Collimonas fungivorans: one gene and its partner. The protein of the gene in region 1 interacts with the protein of each later gene in a pairwise test. Links are inferred from orthologs where the notes say so. Each region holds a gene or a part of one and is shown in the gene's direction. Other genes may lie near its edges. The genes, in order: ruvA and ruvC.

Region 1 (10,258 bases):
CGCTTACCACGGTAGGATTCGTGACTGGGGTGAAGTCGTAACAAGGTAGCCGTATCGGAAGGTGCGGCTGGATCACCTCCTTTCTAGAGTTTGCATGAAAGTTAAGCGTCCACACTTATCGTCTGTTAGTTAAGAAGAACAGGTATCGGTCAAAGGCTGTTGCGTAGAGATACGCGATAGTTGATGGTAGGCTCGTACTGATCCAAGCGGGTCTGTAGCTCAGTTGGTTAGAGCACCGTGTTGATAACGCGGGGGTCGTTGGTTCGAGCCCAACCAGACCCACCAAAGATTTCCGGGGGTTTAGCTCAGCTGGGAGAGCACCTGCTTTGCAAGCAGGGGGTCGTCGGTTCGATCCCGTCAACCTCCACCAAGTTTCCTTGGTGAGAATCGTGAAATATCAAACCTAAGTCGGTGCGAAGGATAGGCACTGGGATTTAGGTTTGGTCTTTTTAAGATCAAAAGCAATAACTGTTCTTTAACAATTTAGAAGAAGTAGTAAAGATTCGTCCATGACAAGACATTGTTGTGGATGGGTATGATTGTATCAAATCAAAAAGTATGTAAAGAGTTCTCAAAAGAGTCCATGGGCGCAAGCTGCATGGACATGCGAAAACACTTTGGATACGGCAAACGCTAAACTCATAGAAATACCTCTATAACCGCTTTTTGGGTGTGAACGCACTCAGAGGCTAAAGTTATAGGGACAAGTGAATAAGTGCACATGGTGGATGCCTTGGCGATATCAGGCGATGAAGGACGTAGTAGCTTGCGATAAGCTGCGGGAGCTAGCAAACAAGCTTTGATCCGCAGATTTCCGAATGGGGAAACCCGGCCCTAGTGGTCATTGCATACTGAATACATAGGTATGCAAAGCGAACGCGGCGAACTGAAACATCTAAGTAGCTGCAGGAAAAGAAATCAACCGAGATTCCCAAAGTAGTGGCGAGCGAAATGGGAACAGCCGCAAGTTTTAGCAGTGGACATAGTAGAACGACTTGGAAACGTCGGCCATAGAGGGTGATAGCCCCTTATACGAAATGATCATTGTGGAACTAAGCTTGCAACAAGTAGGGCGGGACACGTGTAATCCTGTCTGAACATGGGGGGACCATCCTCCAAGGCTAAATACTCGATATCGACCGATAGTGAACCAGTACCGTGAGGGAAAGGCGAAAAGAACCCCGGAAGGGGAGTGAAATAGATCCTGAAACCGTGTGCATACAAACAGTAGGAGCGGACTTGTTCCGTGACTGCGTACCTTTTGTATAATGGGTCAGCGACTTACATTCAGTGGCAAGCTTAACCGTATAGGGAAGGCGTAGAGAAATCGAGTCCGAATAGGGCGTTCAGTCGCTGGGTGTAGACCCGAAACCAAGTGATCTACTCATGGCCAGGATGAAGGTGCGGTAACACGCACTGGAGGTCCGAACCCACTAATGTTGAAAAATTAGGGGATGAGCTGTGGGTAGGGGTGAAAGGCTAAACAAACTTGGAAATAGCTGGTTCTCTCCGAAAACTATTTAGGTAGTGCCTCAAGTATCACCATCGGGGGTAGAGCACTGTTATGGCTAGGGGGTCATCGAGACTTACCAAACCATTGCAAACTCCGAATACCGATGAGTGCGAGCTTGGGAGACAGACGCCGGGTGCTAACGTCCGACGTCAAGAGGGAAACAACCCAGACCGCCAGCTAAGGTCCCAAAGATTGGCTAAGTGGCAAACGAAGTGGGAAGGCTAAAACAGTCAGGAGGTTGGCTTAGAAGCAGCCATCCTTTAAAGAAAGCGTAATAGCTCACTGATCGAGTCGTCCTGCGCGGAAGATGTAACGGGGCTAAGCCAGTCACCGAAGCTGCGGATATCAATTTATTGATATGGTAGGAGAGCGTTCTGTAAGCCTGCGAAGGTGTCTTGTAAAGGATGCTGGAGGTATCAGAAGTGCGAATGCTGACATGAGTAGCGATAATGGGGGTGAAAAGCCCCCACGCCGTAAGCCCAAGGTTTCCTGTTCAACGTTCATCGGAGCAGGGTGAGTCGGCCCCTAAGGCGAGGCAGAGATGCGTAGCTGATGGGAAGCAGGTTAATATTCCTGCACCGTCGTGTGATGCGATGGGGGGACGGATCGCGGAAGGTTGTCCGGGTGTTGGAAGTCCCGGTTCCTATATCAGAGAAGGCTGTTAGGCAAATCCGGCAGCGTAATTCAAGGGTATGGGACGAGCCAATTTATTGGTGAAGCAATCGGAAGTGGTTCCAAGAAAAGCCTCTAAGCTTCAGTCACACGAGACCGTACCGCAAACCGACACAGGTGGGCGAGATGAGTATTCTAAGGCGCTTGAGAGAACTCGGGAGAAGGAACTCGGCAAATTTGTACCGTAACTTCGGGATAAGGTACGCCCATGTAGTTTGACTGGCCTGCGCCAGAAGGACGAAAGGGCTGCAATAAAAAGGTGGCTGCGACTGTTTAATAAAAACACAGCACTCTGCAAACACGAAAGTGGACGTATAGGGTGTGACGCCTGCCCGGTGCTGGAAGATTAAATGATGGGGTGCAAGCTCTTGATTGAAGTCCCAGTAAACGGCGGCCGTAACTATAACGGTCCTAAGGTAGCGAAATTCCTTGTCGGGTAAGTTCCGACCTGCACGAATGGCGTAACGATGGCCACACTGTCTCCTCCCGAGACTCAGCGAAGTTGAAATGTTTGTGATGATGCAATCTACCCGCGGCTAGACGGAAAGACCCCATGAACCTTTACTGTAGCTTTGCATTGGACTTTGAACCAATCTGTGTAGGATAGGTGGGAGGCTTTGAAGCGGGGACGCTAGTTCTCGTGGAGCCAACCTTGAAATACCACCCTGGTTTGTTTGAGGTTCTAACCTTGGTCCGTTATCCGGATCGGGGACAGTGCATGGTAGGCAGTTTGACTGGGGCGGTCTCCTCCCAAAGTGTAACGGAGGAGTTCGAAGGTACGCTAGGTACGGTCGGACATCGTGCTAATAGTGCAATGGCATAAGCGTGCTTAACTGCGAGACTGACAAGTCGAGCAGGTACGAAAGTAGGACATAGTGATCCGGTGGTTCTGTATGGAAGGGCCATCGCTCAACGGATAAAAGGTACTCTGGGGATAACAGGCTGATTCCTCCCAAGAGTTCATATCGACGGGGGAGTTTGGCACCTCGATGTCGGCTCATCACATCCTGGGGCTGTAGCCGGTCCCAAGGGTATGGCTGTTCGCCATTTAAAGTGGTACGTGAGCTGGGTTTAAAACGTCGTGAGACAGTTTGGTCCCTATCTGCCGTGGGCGTTGGAAATTTGAAGGGGGCTGCTCCTAGTACGAGAGGACCGGAGTGGACGAACCTCTGGTGTACCGGTTGTCACGCCAGTGGCATTGCCGGGTAGCTAAGTTCGGAAGAGATAACCGCTGAAAGCATCTAAGCGGGAAACTTGCCTTAAGATGATATTTCCCGGGAACTAGATTCCCCTAAAGGGTCGTTCGAGACCAGGACGTTGATAGGTCAGGTGTGGAAGCGTAGTAATACGTTAAGCTAACTGATACTAATTGCCCGTGAGGCTTGTCCCTATAACCTTAGCAGGTTATATGATGAGCTTATTTGTTTGCCAAGATTCGAAAGAATCGTTTGGACACTCATACCCAACCGGACTCACTCACCCTAGTGAGTTCGGTATAAAAAACTACTTCTTCTAAATTGCGTTCTTTGTTGCTCCAATCGGAGAACAAAAACGATACAAGTTATGCCTGATGACCATAGCGAGTTGGTACCACCCCTTCCCATCCCGAACAGGACCGTGAAACGACTTTGCGCCGATGATAGTGCTGCAACCAGTGTGAAAGTAGGTCATCGTCAGGCTTTTATTAAAAAACCCTCTGCATTCATCTGCAGAGGGTTTTTGCTTTGGGGTTTTGGTTTGCGCAGCCGATAATTTCCGGCAATTTCATCTTTCCGCTAACAAAACCACTGTGTTTTTAACCAGTTGTCCTGTATGATTCATTGATTCACATAAAGGCCAACTGCGATGATAGGTCGTCTTTCCGGGATTCTGCTCGAAAAAAATCCTCCCCAATTGCTGATTGACTGCAACGGCGTCGGCTATGAAGTCGGTGTGCCGATGAGCACTTTCTACAATTTGCCGGGACTGGGTGAGAAGGTCGCCTTGCTCACCCACCTGGCGATACGGGAAGATGCACATGTGCTGTATGGTTTCGGCACAGCTGAAGAACGGAATGTTTTCAAGCAGCTGATCAAGATCAGCGGCGTCGGCGCCCGTACTGCCTTGTCCATTTTGTCTGGCATGTCGGTGCAGGATCTGGCGCAGGCAATCACCATGCAGGAAGCCGGCCGTCTGACCAAGGTGCCGGGCATCGGCAAGAAAACCGCCGAACGCCTGTTGCTCGAATTGAAAGGCAAACTGGGAGCCGACCTGGGACCGGTCGGCAGCCATCATGCCAGCGACGCCAGCGGCGATATCTTGAATGCCCTGATTGCGCTTGGTTATTCCGACAAGGAAGCGATGCTGGCGCTCAAGCAGCTGCCGGCTGACACCAGCGTGTCGGATGGTATCAAATTGGCACTGAAAGCCCTGTCCAAGTTGTAATCGGACAGGCTAAAGCTGATCATTATTGCTTTATTGATGGTGTAGATGTCTTTTTTTATATCTAATCGCTACAGTCTGGCTACAATCCGACCATGAGTATCCAAACCGACGATTTCGCCGAACAACGCATTATCGCTGCCACGCCCGCTTCGCCGAATGAAGAGGCGATCGAGCGGGCGCTGCGGCCGAAGCAGCTGGACGAGTACGTCGGCCAGGAAAAGATACGCGACCAGTTGCAGATATTCATTACCGCCGCCAGGCAGCGGCGTGAAGCTTTGGACCACACTTTGCTGTTCGGTCCCCCGGGCCTGGGCAAGACCACGCTGGCGCATATCATTGCGCGCGAAATGGGCGTCAACCTGCGCCAGACTTCGGGGCCGGTGCTGGAACGCGCCGGCGACCTGGCTGCGCTGCTGACCAATCTCGAAGCCAATGACGTGCTGTTCATCGATGAAATCCATCGCTTGTCGCCGGTGGTGGAAGAAATCCTGTATCCGGCGCTGGAAGATTATCAGATCGATATCATGATCGGCGAAGGCCCGGCAGCACGCTCGGTGCGCCTGGACCTGCAGCCGTTCACCCTGGTAGGCGCGACCACGCGCGCGGGGATGCTGACCAATCCGCTGCGCGACCGCTTCGGCATTGTCGCCCGCCTGGAGTTTTATACGCCGCAGCAATTGAGCAAGATCGTTACGCGCAGCGCCTCCTTGCTGGGCGCGCCGATCATGGACGACGGCGCTTTTGAAATCGCCAAGCGCAGCCGCGGCACGCCGCGCATCGCCAACCGCCTGCTGCGTCGGGTGCGCGACTACGCCGAAGTCAAAGGCAACGGTGAAATCACCAAGCCGATGGCGGATGCGGCGCTGGTGATGCTGGATGTCGATCCGGTCGGTTTCGACGTCATGGACAGGAAGCTGCTGGAAGCGGTGCTGTTCAAGTTCGGCGGCGGCCCGGTCGGCCTCGACAACCTTGCCGCCGCCATCGGCGAAGAACGCGACACGATCGAAGATGTGCTTGAGCCGTACCTGATCCAGCAGGGATACCTGCAGCGCACGCCGCGCGGCCGTATTGCAACTCCGCTGGCATACAGCCATTTTGGCGTGGCGGCGCCCCGCACCGGACCGAACGGCGAGTTATGGGGGCAAAATTAATCCGCCCACAGATACTGATGCAGCAAGCGGACAGCCGGCGGCAATGCAAATCTGGGTCGACGCCGATGCATGTCCCGGCGTCATCAAGGAAATTCTGTTTCGGGTCGCCGACCGGCTGCATATCGTGGTGACCCTGGTAGCCAACAGGTTGTTAAGGGTGCCGCCTTCGCGGTTCATCAAGGCGGTCCAGGTGGCGTCCGGTTTCGACGTCGCCGATCGCGAAATTGTTCGATTGCTGCAAGCGGGCGACCTGGTGATTACCGCCGATATCCCGCTGGCAGCCGATGTGCTTGAAAAGGGCGGCAACGCCTTGAATCCGCGCGGCGAATTTTATACCGAGGACAACATCCAGCAGCACCTGACGATGCGCAATTTCATGGATGAACTGCGCGGCAGCGGCGTAGAAACCGGCGGTCCGGCGGCATTCAGCCAGAGCGACCGCCATCTGTTCGCAGCACAGCTTGACCGGTTTTTGCAGAAGTCGCGGAATCGATGAATGTTTCTAAGAGCCTGTTCACGATCTGTAGCGAGCGCCCGTCAGCTGGTACTAAACGGCGCGGAGAAACCGGAGTGTACTTCAGTACATGAGGATTTCGAGCACCGATTAGTGCCAGATCACGGGTGCGCAGTAAGATCGTGAATAGGCTCTAATCAAGGCAGGACCGCGGGCCCGGTGTCGTCCCGCAATCCAGGTGTCGAAATGTCAATGTTTCTGCGCTTGTGTAAAAATTGAACGTCACAGACAATACGATAGCCTTCACTAATAGTGTGCAAGTCAACCATGCTTATGTCTACCAAAGCTAACCGTTACGCCAACCAGCTTCTGGATGCGCGGGCGCGTGCCAAATTGATGCCGCTGTTGTCGGCCGCCGACGCTCTCTCGCCGATGGATGGATACGATATCGGCAAGCGCATCCTGGACGCCAGCATCGGCCAGGGCGATACCCCGGTCGGCCGCAAGGTCGGCTTCAGCAACCGCACCATCTGGCCGAAATACGGCATCACCGAAACTATCAATGCGCCGATCTGGGCGCACGTATTCGACAGTACCGTGCGCTACGCTGAAGATAACCGCGGCATCCAGAGCCTGGAAGGGGCCCTGCAGCCGCGCATCGAACCGGAAGTAGTGTTCAGCCTGGGACGGACGCCGGCGCCGGATGCGGACCTGGAGGAAATCGCCGACTGCATCGAATGGATGGCGCACGCCTTCGAAATCGTGGTGTGTCCATTCCCGGACTGGAAGTTCGAAGTGGTCGATGCGATCGCTGCGTTCGGCCTGCACGGCACGCTGATCGTCGGCGAGCCGCATATGCTGTCGACGGCAACCCGCCGCAATCTCGCCAGCATGCTGGCCAACGCCAGCGTTTCGCTGTCGTGCTGCACCGAAGATTCGGTGACCCTGTGCGGCGCCGGTTTCGGCAGCGACGTGCTGGATAGTCCGGTGCACGCCTTGTGGCACTTGCACCAGGTGCTGAATGCGCAATCGCAGTTCACGCCTTTGCAGGCCGGCGAAATCATCACTACCGGCACCTGGACCGATGCTTATCCGGTGCAGGCGGGACAGACTTGGGTCACCGCATTTTCAGGCATCGCGCTGCCAGGCTTGACGGTATCCTTCGTGTAATCCATCTGATGCAGGGTGTGGCGCCAGGCAAATAAAAATGCCGTTCAGCGAATCGCTTGAACGGCATTTTTTTGGGAGCAGCGTGCTAGTCTGGCGAAGCACTTACTCTTCGCGTACCCAGGTCTGGGTGCGGCCAAGCATCGGTACGCCGATATAGCCGCGTACGTTCAGTTTTTTGCCGTCGTCGATCAGTGCCATCTTGCTCTTGTAGACCTTGCCGTTGTCCGGATCAAGAATGGTGCCGCCGTTGTACTCGTTGCCATCCTTTTTCATGCCGTTGATGATGGTCATGCCGAGGATAGGCTGGTCTTTCAGCTCGCCCTGGCATTTCACGCATTTCGGATTCTGGTCCTGGCTAGGATCGCGCAGCAGTTTTTCGATCTTGCCGTGCAGTTCGCCATTGGCTTCGCTGATGCGGATCAGTGCCTTGGGCTTGCCGGTATGGTCATCGATATTCTTCCAGAGGCCGACTGCCGAGCTGGTGTCCTGCGCGAAGGCGCCGAAAGCCAGCAAGGCGGTGCTGGCGATTGCGGTCGTCAAAAGATGCGTCAAAAGTTTCTTCATGTTTGTCTCCTGTTTCTGTCGCACCGGCTGCATTGCTGCGGGCCGGGACAATCATATTATTAAGAAATCAAGATACTTTTAATTTTGCAAACTGTTCGCGAAGTTTCTCAAGGGTACTCGAAAAACTGACCAGGCGCTCCCGCATCTGCGCAACCACCTGTGCCGGTGCTCTTGCGACAAAGCTTTCATTGCCTAGCTGGGTCTCGGCTTTCGCCATCTCACCTTCAATACGAGTGATTTCCTTGCCCAAACGTTCCCGTTCAGCTGCAACATCAATTTCTACCTTGAGCAGCAGCTTAGCATCGCCCACTATGGAGACCGGCGCAGGGGATTCGGGTAGAGTCTCTACTACTTGCACCTCTGACAATTTCGCCAAGGCCTGCAGGTACGGTGCAAACGACAGCAAGGTCGCTTGCTGGTCCGCCGCGCCGGCGATGATCAGCGGCACCCGTACTGCCGGCGACAACTGCATTTCGCCGCGCAGGTTGCGGCAGGCGTCGGTCAGCGACTTCAGCTGGGTCATCCAGGCTTCCGCGCTGTCATCGATCTTTTCCAGGTTCGCTTCAGGATAAGGCTGGCGCATGATGGAGTCGCCGGCCGGATCGAGCGCCTTGCCGGTCAGCGGCGCCACGCTTTGCCATAAGGCTTCGGTGACGAACGGGATGACCGGATGCGCCAGGCGCAATACGACTTCCAGTACGCGCAGCAAGGTGCGGCGGGTAGCGCGCTGCTGCGCTTCGCTGCCTTGCTGGATCTGCACCTTGGCCACTTCCAGGTACCAGTCACAATATTCATCCCAGACGAATTTGTAGATGGCCGAAGCGATATTGTCGAAACGGTAGTCGGCAAAACCCTTGGCGACTTCAGCCTCGGTGCGCTGCAGGAGCGACACGATCCAGCGGTCGGCTTGCGAGAATTGCAGTTTTTCCTTGTCGCAGACGCCAGGCGTATGGCCGTCGAAACCGCAGTCCTTGCCTTCGGTGTTCATCAGTACGAAGCGGGTGGCGTTCCACAGCTTGTTGCAGAAGTTGCGATAGCCGTCGCAGCGGCCGAGGTCGAAATTGATATTGCGGCCGAGCGTCGCCAGTGAGGCGAATGTGAAGCGCAGTGCATCGGTGCCGAAGGCCGGGATGCCGTCGGCAAATTCCTTGCGGGTCGCCTTAGCAATGCGTTCCGCATCCTTCGGTTGCATCAACCCGACAGTACGCTTCGCCACAAGCTCCTCGAGCGTGATGCCGTCGATCAGGTCGATGGGGTCAAGCGTATTACCCTTCGACTTCGACATCTTCTGGCCATTGCCGTCGCGTACCAGGCCATGCACATACACGGTCTTGAACGGCACCTTGCCGGTGAAGTGGGTGGTCATGATCACCATCCGCGCCACCCAGAAGAAGATGATGTCGAAGCCGGTGACCAGCACCGACGATGGCAGGAACATCTTGTAGTCCGGCGTTTCTTCCGGCCAGCCCAGGGTCGAGAACGGCACCAGCGCCGATGAGAACCAGGTATCGAGCACATCGTCGTCGCGCCGCAGCGCGCCGGTATAGCCGGCAGCAGCAGCCTTGGCTTGCGCTTCCGCTTCATTGCGGGCGACATAGATCTTGCCGTCGTCGGCATACCAGGCCGGGATCTGGTGGCCCCACCACAGCTGGCGCGAAATGCACCAGTCCTGGATATTGTTGAGCCACTGGTTGTAGGTGTTGTTCCAGTTTTCCGGGATCATCTGGATTTCGCCGTTGGCGACTTTTTCCAGTGCGACTTCGGTAATCGATTTACCCGGGAAGTGCGTGCCTTCCGGCGCCGGCTTGCTCATGGCCACGAACCACTGGTCGGTCAGCATCGGTTCGATCACCACGCCGGTGCGGTCGCCGCGCGGCACCATCAGCTTGTGCGGTTTCACGGATTCCAGCAGACCTTGGGCCTCAAGGTCGGCTACTATCTGCTTGCGCGCCGCGAAACGATCCATGCCCTGGTATTGGGCCGGCCCGTTTTCATTGATCTTGGCGTCCAGCGTCAAGATGGTGATTTGCGCCAGATTGTGCCGTTGTCCTACCGCGTAGTCATTAAAATCATGCGCCGGCGTGATCTTCACGCAACCAGTGCCGAATTCCTTGTCGACATAGCTGTCGGCAATGACCGGGATTTCACGGTCGGTCAGCGGCAGCTTGAGCATCTTGCCGACCAGATGGATATACCGTTCGTCAGTCGGATCGACTGCCACCGCGACGTCGCCCAGCAAGGTTTCCGGACGGGTAGTCGCCACCGTCAGATGGCCGCTGCCGTCGGCAAACGGATAGCGGATATGCCACA
Region 2 (9,461 bases), 4.0 Mb from region 1 along the record:
TCCGTGATTTCGTTTCGCGCAGGCACAAGCGCAGCTTTTCAGATTTCATTTTCGCTGGATTTTTATTCCCTATATGGCTCACGATTCCCAAAACGCATCACCGAAGGCAGCCGCTGCTGTTGAAAACACCCCCCTGGTCCTGTCGGACCGGACCCAGGAGGCGCTGGCGATCACCAAGCGCGGCGTCGACGAACTGCTGATCGAGAGCGACTTTGCGCGCAAGCTGCAGCGTTCCGAGCAAAGCGGCAAACCCCTGCGCATCAAGCTGGGCCTGGACCCGACCGCGCCCGACCTGCACCTCGGCCATACGGTGGTGCTGAACAAGATGCGGCAGCTGCAGGATCTCGGCCATAACGTGATTTTCCTGATCGGCGACTTTACCTCGATGATCGGCGATCCGTCGGGACGCAACGTGACGCGGCCGCCGCTGACGCGCGAACAGATCGAAGAAAACGCCAAGACCTATTTTGCCCAGGCCAGCCTGGTGCTGGACCCGGCGCGCACGGAAATCCGCTACAACTCGGAATGGTCGGACAAGCTGGGCGCGCGCGGCATGATCCAGCTGTCGGCAAAATACACGGTGGCGCGGATCCTGGAGCGCGAGGATTTCACCAAGCGTTACAAGGCCGGCACCCCGATCTCGGTGCACGAGCTGCTGTACCCGCTGATGCAGGGCTACGATTCGGTGGCGCTGGAATCCGACCTGGAGTTGGGCGGCACCGACCAGAAATTCAACCTGCTGGTCGGCCGCGAGCTGCAGAAGGATTACGGCCAGGAGCCGCAGTGCATCCTCACCATGCCGCTGCTGGAAGGCCTGGACGGCGTCGAAAAGATGTCCAAGTCCAAGGGCAACTACATCGGCATCACCGAACCGGCCAACACCATGTTCGCCAAGATCATGAGCATTTCCGACGTCATGATGTGGCGTTACTACGAGCTGCTGTCGTTCAAGTCGCTGGCGCAGATCGCCGGCTACAAGGCGCAAGTCGACGGCGGCCAGAATCCGCGCGACATCAAGGTTGCGCTGGCGCAGGAAATCGTGGCGCGCTTCCACAGCCAGCAAGCGGCGGAAGACGCCTTGGGCGATTTCAACAACCGCGCCAAGGGCGGCATCCCGGACGACATTCCTGAACTGACGCTGAGCGGCGCGCCGCTGGGCATCGGCCAACTGCTGAAACAAGCCAATCTTTGTCCGTCGACCTCGGAAGCGCTGCGCATGGTGGAGCAGGGCGGCGTGCGGATCGACGGCGCCGTGGTCAGCGACAAGGGTTTGAAAGTCGACGCCGCCACCTTCGTGATACAGGTCGGCAAGCGCAAGTTCGCCCGGGTGACCTTGACGGCATGATCGGCCTGCTGCAGCGAGTCAGCCACGCCAGCGTGGTGGTCGACGGCCTGACTATCGGCGCCATCGATGGCGGCCTGATGGTGCTGCTGTGCGCCGAGCGCGGCGATCGTGAAAAAGAAGCGGACGCTCTGTTGGCCAAGTTGCTGGCCTATCGCGTGTTCGCCGACGATGCCGGCAAGATGAACCGCAGCCTGAGCGACATCGGCGGCGGCCTGCTGCTGGTGCCGCAATTTACGCTGGCGGCGGATACCCAGTCCGGCACCCGGCCTTCGTTCACGCCGGCGGCGGCGCCGGAAGAGGGACGCCGCCTGTTCGACTATTTCGCCAGCCAGGCCGCAAGTAGGCACAAGCAGGTTGCGACCGGCCGTTTTGGCGCCGACATGAAAGTGTCTTTGACGAATGACGGTCCGGTGACCTTCTGGCTGCAGGTAAAACCGTCGGCCGCTAAAGCGTAATCCGCTTTTGCTGTAGCCTGACAACTTTACGACAGACAGGAGCTTACCGTGAACCTCTGGAGCCACTCTTTCAACGACGGTGCATATATTCCTGGCGAATTTGCTTTCGCGGTAGTGCATCCCGAGACCCATGTCACCTTGTCCGCCAACCACAACCCGCACCTGGGCTGGGGCGAACCGCCGGCCGGTACCAAGTCGCTGGCGCTGATCTGCTGCGATCCCGATGTGCCGTCGCGCGGCGACGACGTCAACCAGGAAGGCAAGACGGTGCCGGCCGAGCTGCCGCGCGTCGATTTTTTCCACTGGGTGCTGGTCGACCTGCCGCCGCATGCGACGTCGATTGAAGCCGGAACCTTCAGCGACCGCGTCACGTCGCGCGGCAAGCCAGGTCCGGAAATCTACGGCAGCCCGATCCCAGGCGCGCGTCACGGCCTGAACGACTATACCGGCTGGTTTGCCGGTGATGCCGCGATGGCCGGCGATTATTTCGGCTACGACGGCCCATGCCCGCCGTGGAACGACGAGACCGTGCACCGCTATGTTTTCACCGTGTACGCGCTGGACATCGCGCGCTTGCCGGTAGACGGCAAATTCACCGGGCAGCAAGCGCTGGCCGCCATGCGCGGACACATCCTGGCCGAGACCTCGATCGTCAGCCTGTACACCCTGAATCCCGCTTTGTGAGCGTCAGCCCTGCAGAAAACCCATGCCAACTACCGAAATCCTGCTGATACGCCACGGCGAAACCGACTGGAACCTGGAGCGCCGCCTGCAAGGCCACCTGGATATCCCGCTCAATCCGGCCGGCCGGCGCCAAGCGCTGGCACTGGCGCGCAGCCTGGACGGCCTCGCCCTGGACGCCGTTTTCTGCAGCGACTTGCAGCGTGCGCAACAGACCGCCGCGCCTTTGGCTGAGACACGCGGCATGGCACTGCGCCTCGAAGCCGGATTGCGGGAGCGTTGCTACGGCGCGCTGGAAGGCTTGCGTTATCCGGAAGCAGCCGAACGTTTTCCTGATGCTTATGCGGCGCTGATGGCGCGCGCTGTCGATGTCCGTTATCCGGCCGGCCAGCACGTGGCGGAAACCATGCGCGAATTCTACGCGCGGGTGGTGGCGGCCTTGTCGGCTTTGCTGGCGCCGGGCGATCTGCGCCGGATTGCGGTTGTGACCCATGGCGGCGTACTCGACTGCATTTACCGTTTTGCCCACAAGCAGCCGCTGGAACAGGCGCGCAGTTGTAATATTTTCAATGCCAGCATCAACCGCCTGAGCTGGAACCCGGAATGGCCGCAGCCATTGCGGATGGACGGCTGGGCCGACGTGGCGCACCTGGACGCCTTGTCGCTGGATGAAATCGACCAATAAGCGCCGTTTGCAACATTGATGCCGCCGGCGGTTTTCCGCTTATGTTGGGCTTTCGCGGCAAGTGCCGGGAATCGCTATAAATCTGTATAAGCTGTTGCAAAAACAGTTGCGATAAAAGCAGCGTGCTTGTGCTAATCTTGCTAACAAGAATTAAAACAACAGCGGGACTGCCAGCATGAAACTTAATCTCTTTCCCTCCTGGGCGCAGCGTGCCGCTGACCCTGTGCCGTTGGCTGATGTGGTCGATGCGGCCGCGGGGAAACAGAGTGCGCCCGCCGTCACCGCGCCGGCGCTGAACGATGAGCAGCTGGCGCTGGTCGGCGTATTGCACCAGCTGTTGCAGACCCTGCCCCAGGCCTATAGCGGACGTGAAAGCGTCAAGCGCCTGTGCCAGATGATCCTGCCGGCCAGTCCGCATATCCGGCTGGTGTGGGTCGGTTTCTGCCAGGACGATTCGGAAGCAACCATCAAGCCGGCGGCGATTGTCGGCAAGGCGCTGGGCGAGTCGGAGAACTGGCAGCTGGCCAAGGATTGTTTCGACTACGTCGCGCCGTTTGCCCAGGTCGCCGATTGGGAGGCTGGCCACGACAGCGATTTCCATGCCTTGTTTACCCCTTGGCAAGCGCACCCCGAGCGTTGCTCGGCCAAGGCTGCGCTGGCCATACCGCTGCGTTCCGAAAAAGCCCGCATGCACGGCATGATGGTGTTTTATGCCGACAGCGAGGATTATTTTTCGGAAACCGGGTTTGCCTCGTTCCAGGCTTTCGGCCATGTCTGCGAAGTGATCTGGAAACAGTCCAACCTGTCGCACCTGCTCACGCGCCAGGCGCAGCTTGATTCGCTGACCGGCTTGCTGACGCGGCGCCGTATCGTGCACGTCTATGAAGAAGCGGTGGCGGCCACCGTCATCGACGAGTCGCCATTGTCCATCCTCTACTGCCAGCTGGACGACTTCCACAAGATCAACGACCTGTACGGCTGGGCGGTGGCCGACAATATCCTGGCGGCGTTCGCCAAGGATACCGGCGCCCAGCTGCGCAAGAGCGACAGCGGCGGGCGCTGGAACGCCACCGAATTCCTGTATGTGTTGCCGGCTACCGACACGGTCGATGCCGATAACCTGGCCGAGACTTTCCTCGGCCATTTCAAGCACCATCCGGTGAACATCGAAAACTGGTCGATCCGGCTCGCGTTGTCGATAGGAGTGGCCACTTACGGCGCCGACGGCCGCGGCCTGGATGAGCTGATCCACTACGCTACCCAGCATCTGCGCAGCTCCAGCACCTTGGCCGAAGACGAACTTTGATTGTGCAAAACCCCGCTTGCCTTGGCAATCGGGATAAAATGACGCCTTTCCCCTTGTGATTCCATCCCGAGTCAGTGACGCCGTCGTGAATATTGGCCCTTATTTCCTGCGTAACAACGTCTTTGTAGCGCCCATGGCGGGCGTTACGGACAGACCGTTCCGGCAGCTCTGCAAAGAGCTGGGCGCCGGCTATGCGGTGTCGGAAATGGCGGCTTCCAATCCGCGCCTGTGGCAGACCGAGAAGACCTCGCGCCGCATCAACCACGATGGCGAGATGGAGCCGCGGGCGGTGCAGATCGCCGGCGCCGATCCGCTGATGCTGGCGGAGTGCGCAAAATACAATGTCGATCACGGTGCGCAAATCATCGACATCAACATGGGATGTCCGGTCAAGAAAGTATGCAACAGCTGGTGCGGTTCCGCTTTGTTGCAAGATGAGCAACTGGTGGCGAAGATCCTGGCAACGGTGGTGAACGCGGTCGACGTGCCGGTCACGTTGAAATTCCGCACCGGCTGGGACCGCCTCAACAAGAACGCCCTGAATATCGCGCGGCTGGCGCAGGCCAGCGGCATCGCCATGCTGACCTTGCATGGCCGCACACGCGCTGACGGCTACAGCGGCGATGCCGAATACCAGACCATCGCCGCGGTCAAGGCCGCAGTCGCGATCCCGGTGGTGGCCAACGGCGACATCACGACGCCGGAAAAAGCAAGGCAAGTGCTGGAGTACACCAAGGCCGACGCCATCATGGTGGGACGCGCAGCGCAGGGCCGGCCATGGATTTTCCGCGAGATCGAACACTATCTGCGCACCGGGGAATATTTGCCGGCGCCGCTGGTGACGGAAGTGCAACAGCTGATGGATGAACACTTGCGTGCGCATTATGGATTTTATGGCGATTACCTGGGGGTGCGCACCGCCCGCAAGCATATCGGCTGGTATGTGCGCGATTTACCTGGCGGCGAGGCATTCCGGCAACGCATGAACCTGCTGGAAGACTGCGGCCAGCAGCTGGCCGCAGTAAATAGCTTCTTCGAATCGCAGTTTGCGTTTGGGGAGCGGTTACAATACGGTGTGGCCGAGCAGATGCTGGCGGCCTGAATCAGATCAACAAGAAACAGAACCAGGAATTTCCCGGCAGGCGGGCATCAGGCATGATGCCGTTGAGCCAACGCCGATGAAATTGCCTGAATCCTAAAAAAAGAACAGTAAAAAAGAATGAGCAAAGAAAGTATCCAAGACGTGGTGAAGCAAAGCCTTGAAAAATATTTCAAGGACCTGGGCGAACAGCCGCCGTCGAATGTGTATGACATGGTGATTTCCACGGTCGAAAAACCGGTGCTGGAAGCCGTGATCGCGCGCGCCGAAGGCAATCAGTCGCATGCGGCAGAAATGCTGGGAATCAATCGCAACACCCTGCGCAAGAAATTGCAGCAGCACGGTCTTTTGTAGCAGGCAGTCCAGGGATCAGCGGCGCCAAGCCTGAAACTGACAGCAAGCTGCCATCCTCGCCAAAGGATGGGGCGCTTCCCGCCGAGTATCCGCCAGTGATGTATTTATCCGTTTTCCTTCCCTTCCAGAGTTTTCATCATGATTAAACAAGCCCTCATTTCCGTATCCGACAAAACCGGGATACTTGATTTCGCAAAAGAGTTGTCGGCGCTGGGCGTGAATATTCTGTCGACGGGCGGCACCGCCAAGTTGCTGGCCGATAACGGCATCAAGGTCACCGAAGTGGCGGATTACACCGGTTTCCCGGAAATGCTCGACGGCCGCGTCAAGACCCTGCATCCGAAAGTGCACGGCGGCATCCTGGCGCGCCGCGATTTTCCAGAGCATGTCGCGGCCCTGGCGCAGCACCAGATCCCGCTGATCGATATGGTGGTGGTCAACCTCTATCCGTTCCAGCAGACCATCGCCAAGGAGCAGTGCTCGCTGGAGGACGCGATCGAGAATATCGACATCGGCGGCCCGGCCATGCTGCGCTCGTCAGCCAAGAACCACAAGGATGTGATCGTGCTGTGCGACCCCAGCGATTACGCCGGCGTGCTGGGCGAGCTGAAGGCGCATGACGGTGAAGTCGGCTACGGCACCAAGTTTACGCTGGCGAAGAAGGTGTTTGCCCATACCGCCCAGTACGATGGCGCGATCACCAATTATTTCACTTCGCTGGGCGAAGACAAGCAGCACGCTACGCGCAGCGCCTATCCGGAGACGCTGAACCTGCATTTCGAAAAAGTGCAGGAAATGCGTTACGGCGAAAACCCGCACCAGTCGGCGGCGTTTTACCGCGATACCCGCCATGTCGAAGGCGCGCTGGCTAATTACAAGCAGCTGCAAGGCAAGGAACTGTCTTACAACAATATCGCCGATGCCGATGCGGCGTGGGAATGCGTCAAGACTTTCAACGAAACCGCCTGCGTCATCATCAAGCACGCCAATCCTTGCGGCGTCGCGATCGGCAACAATCCGCTGGAAGCCTATAGCAAGGCGCTGCAGACCGACCCGACTTCGGCCTTCGGCGGCATTATCGCCTTCAACCAGGAGCTGGACGGCAATGCCGCCGAAGCGGTGGCCAAGCAGTTCGTCGAAGTCATCATCGCACCTTCCTTTACTGAGCAGGCCAAGCAGGTTTTTGCTGCCAAGCAGAACGTGCGTTTGCTGGAAATCCCGCTGGCGCACAACATCAACTTGCACGATTTCAAACGCGTCGGCGGCGGTTTGCTGGTGCAATCGCCGGATGCGCGCAACGTCGCCCTGAGCGAACTGAAGGTAGTGAGCAAGAAGCAGCCGACCCAGCAGCAGCTGCAGGACCTGATGTTTGCCTGGCGCGTCGCCAAGTTCGTCAAGTCGAACGCCATCGTGTTTTGCGGCAACGGCATGACGCTGGGCGTCGGCGCCGGCCAGATGAGCCGGGTCGATTCCGCCCGCATCGCTTCGATCAAGGCGCAGAATGCGGGTTTGTCGCTGGTCGGTTCGGCGGTGGCTTCTGATGCGTTTTTTCCATTCCGCGACGGCCTGGATGTGGTGGTCGACGCCGGCGCTACTTGCGTGGTGCAGCCTGGCGGTTCGATGCGCGACCAGGAAGTGATCGATGCCGCCGACGAACATGGCGTGGTCATGCTGCTCACCGGCACCCGTCACTTCCGTCACTAAGTAGCAGCGACCGGCGCTTCGTGCTTGCCACGGCGAAGCGCTTCGGTCATCGTCTGGTTATATGAAAATCCTCGGTATCGACCCCGGTCTGCGGACCACCGGTTTTGGCGTCATCGACAAGCAGGGCAACAAGCTCAGCTATATCGCGTCGGGCACCATCAAGACTCCGGACGCCGATCTGCCGCAGCGCCTGAAGGTGATCCTGGCCAGCGTTTCGGAAGTCATCCGCACCTATGCGCCGGATTGCTCGGCGATCGAAAAAGTCTTCGTCAACGTCAATCCACAATCGACGCTGTTGCTCGGGCAAGCCCGTGGTGCAGCGATTTGCGCTTTGGTCAGCGCGGATTTGCCGGTGGCTGAATATACCGCCTTGCAGATCAAACAGGCGGTCGCCGGCCATGGCAAGGCGCAAAAGCAGCAGGTGCAGGATATGGTGCAGCGGCTGCTGCAGTTGCCCGGCCTGCCGGGCACCGATGCCGCCGATGCGCTGGCCGTAGCGATCTGCCATGCTCACAGCGGCGATGCACTGGCGCACTTGAGTGCGCTGGCGCCAGGCTTGGCGAAGAAGGGCTTGCGGGTGCGCGGCGGCCGGCTGGTGGGTTGAGGTGCTTCCGCTCTGTTCCCGATTGTGGTGCAATGTTCAAAGCTGGTTTCTGTCGTTGCAGCAGGAATTAATCATGTTCCGTGATCTGCAGAAGTTCATCCCGCGCTATCAAGCCGCCTACTCCCCGCTTTATCTGTGATTTGTCTCATTTTGCATGTAGGAAGGCTCATTCAATTGTGAACCTTTGTTTCAGCAGAATCGTGGCAAACACATGTGTATATCTAAGAGCTGACATTTACATACAGCGCTAAGTCCTTCATTTATTTAGTAATTCAATGTAAGAACATCCTCGCCCCATTGTTAGATACCCGCGCTAAGTCATTGACTTTACTCGAATATTTTGCAATTGCCGGCAGCTAAATGGCTTGACCTAGAATAGTGCATCCTCTAAAGTGGGTGGAAGTGTGGAAAAGTGTTTTTTTGTGGGGCATTTGCAGGACGTTTTTACGTGCCGGCAGAGAACTTTTCAAGATCAATTTAAGGAGCGTGTGCGGTGTTTCAGGGTGCGTCAGCATTAAATCTCGATGCGAAAGGACGGATGGCAGTGCCGTCCAAGCATCGTGACGCGCTCACCGTCCAGTGCGAGGGGCGTTTGACGCTGACCAAGCACCCGCATGGCTGCCTGTTGCTGTTTCCGCGCCCGACCTGGGAAAGCCACCGCGAACAGATCGCAGCCTGGCCGATGTCGGCGCGCGCCTGGCAGCGGATTTTCCTGGGCAATGCCTCCGACGTCGAGCTGGATTCGGCTGGCCGGATCCTGGTGGCGCCTGAGTTGCGTTCGGCCGTCGGCCTGACGCGCGAGGTGATGTTGCTGGGCATGGGAAGCCATTTCGAGATTTGGGATGCGGCCAAGCTGGCCGAGAGCGAGTCGCAAGCAGTTGCGGCTGGCATGCCCGAAGTGTTAAGTAATTTTTCGTTCTGACGGGCCGGCCATGAGTGAACCAGTGGTGCCCGAGTTCCAGCACCGCACCGTGTTATTGGATGAGGCTGTCAGTGCGTTGGCGATTATCGGCGCGCGTGCGGACGGCATTTATGTCGACGGCACTTTCGGGCGTGGCGGCCATAGCCGCAAGATCTTGCAGAGCCTGGGGCCGCGCGGCCGCCTGATCGCTTTCGACAAGGATCCGCAGGCTATCGCGACCGCGGCCGAGATAGCCGACCCACGTTTCGAGATCGTGCACGACAGCTTTGCGACGATGGCGCAGGCATTGCAGGAAAGAGGCATTCA

Evidence for each region.
Region 2: the proteins of ruvA (region 1) and ruvC interact in binary tests that used the Escherichia coli proteins (3 or more experiments, as listed by UniProt). The link is inferred for Collimonas fungivorans from one-to-one orthologs.

Annotation. Positions count from the first base shown.
Region 1 is NZ_CP013232.1:1,043,142-1,053,399, forward strand. The notes cover bases 3,052-5,819. They hold ruvA (Holliday junction branch migration protein RuvA), read left to right. Parts: upstream 3,052-4,030; coding sequence 4,031-4,609; downstream 4,610-5,819. Other genes in these bases: ruvB (Holliday junction branch migration DNA helicase RuvB), read left to right, coding at 4,702-5,760; CFter6_RS04535 (YaiI/YqxD family protein), read left to right, coding at 5,804-5,819. Also shown: more of CFter6_RS04535, read left to right, coding at 5,820-6,256; CFter6_RS04545 (2-keto-4-pentenoate hydratase), read left to right, coding at 6,542-7,384; CFter6_RS04550 (DUF2147 domain-containing protein), read right to left, coding at 7,487-7,948; CFter6_RS04555 (valine--tRNA ligase), read right to left, coding at 8,016-10,258. UniProt on the Escherichia coli protein: The RuvA-RuvB-RuvC complex processes Holliday junction (HJ) DNA during genetic recombination and DNA repair.
Region 2 is NZ_CP013232.1:5,052,677-5,062,137, reverse strand. Bases 6,487-9,461 are described here. They hold ruvC (crossover junction endodeoxyribonuclease RuvC), read left to right. Parts: upstream 6,487-7,690; coding sequence 7,691-8,233; downstream 8,234-9,461. Other genes in these bases: rsmH (16S rRNA (cytosine(1402)-N(4))-methyltransferase RsmH), read left to right, coding at 9,166-9,461; mraZ (division/cell wall cluster transcriptional repressor MraZ), read left to right, coding at 8,727-9,155; purH (bifunctional phosphoribosylaminoimidazolecarboxamide formyltransferase/IMP cyclohydrolase), read left to right, coding at 6,487-7,629. In the rest of the region: tyrS (tyrosine--tRNA ligase), read left to right, coding at 74-1,345; dtd (D-aminoacyl-tRNA deacylase), read left to right, coding at 1,342-1,800; CFter6_RS22150 (YbhB/YbcL family Raf kinase inhibitor-like protein), read left to right, coding at 1,849-2,484; CFter6_RS22145 (histidine phosphatase family protein), read left to right, coding at 2,507-3,166; CFter6_RS22140 (GGDEF domain-containing protein), read left to right, coding at 3,342-4,472; tRNA dihydrouridine synthase DusB, read left to right, coding at 4,558-5,574; CFter6_RS22130 (Fis family transcriptional regulator), read left to right, coding at 5,692-5,925; more of purH, read left to right, coding at 6,064-6,486.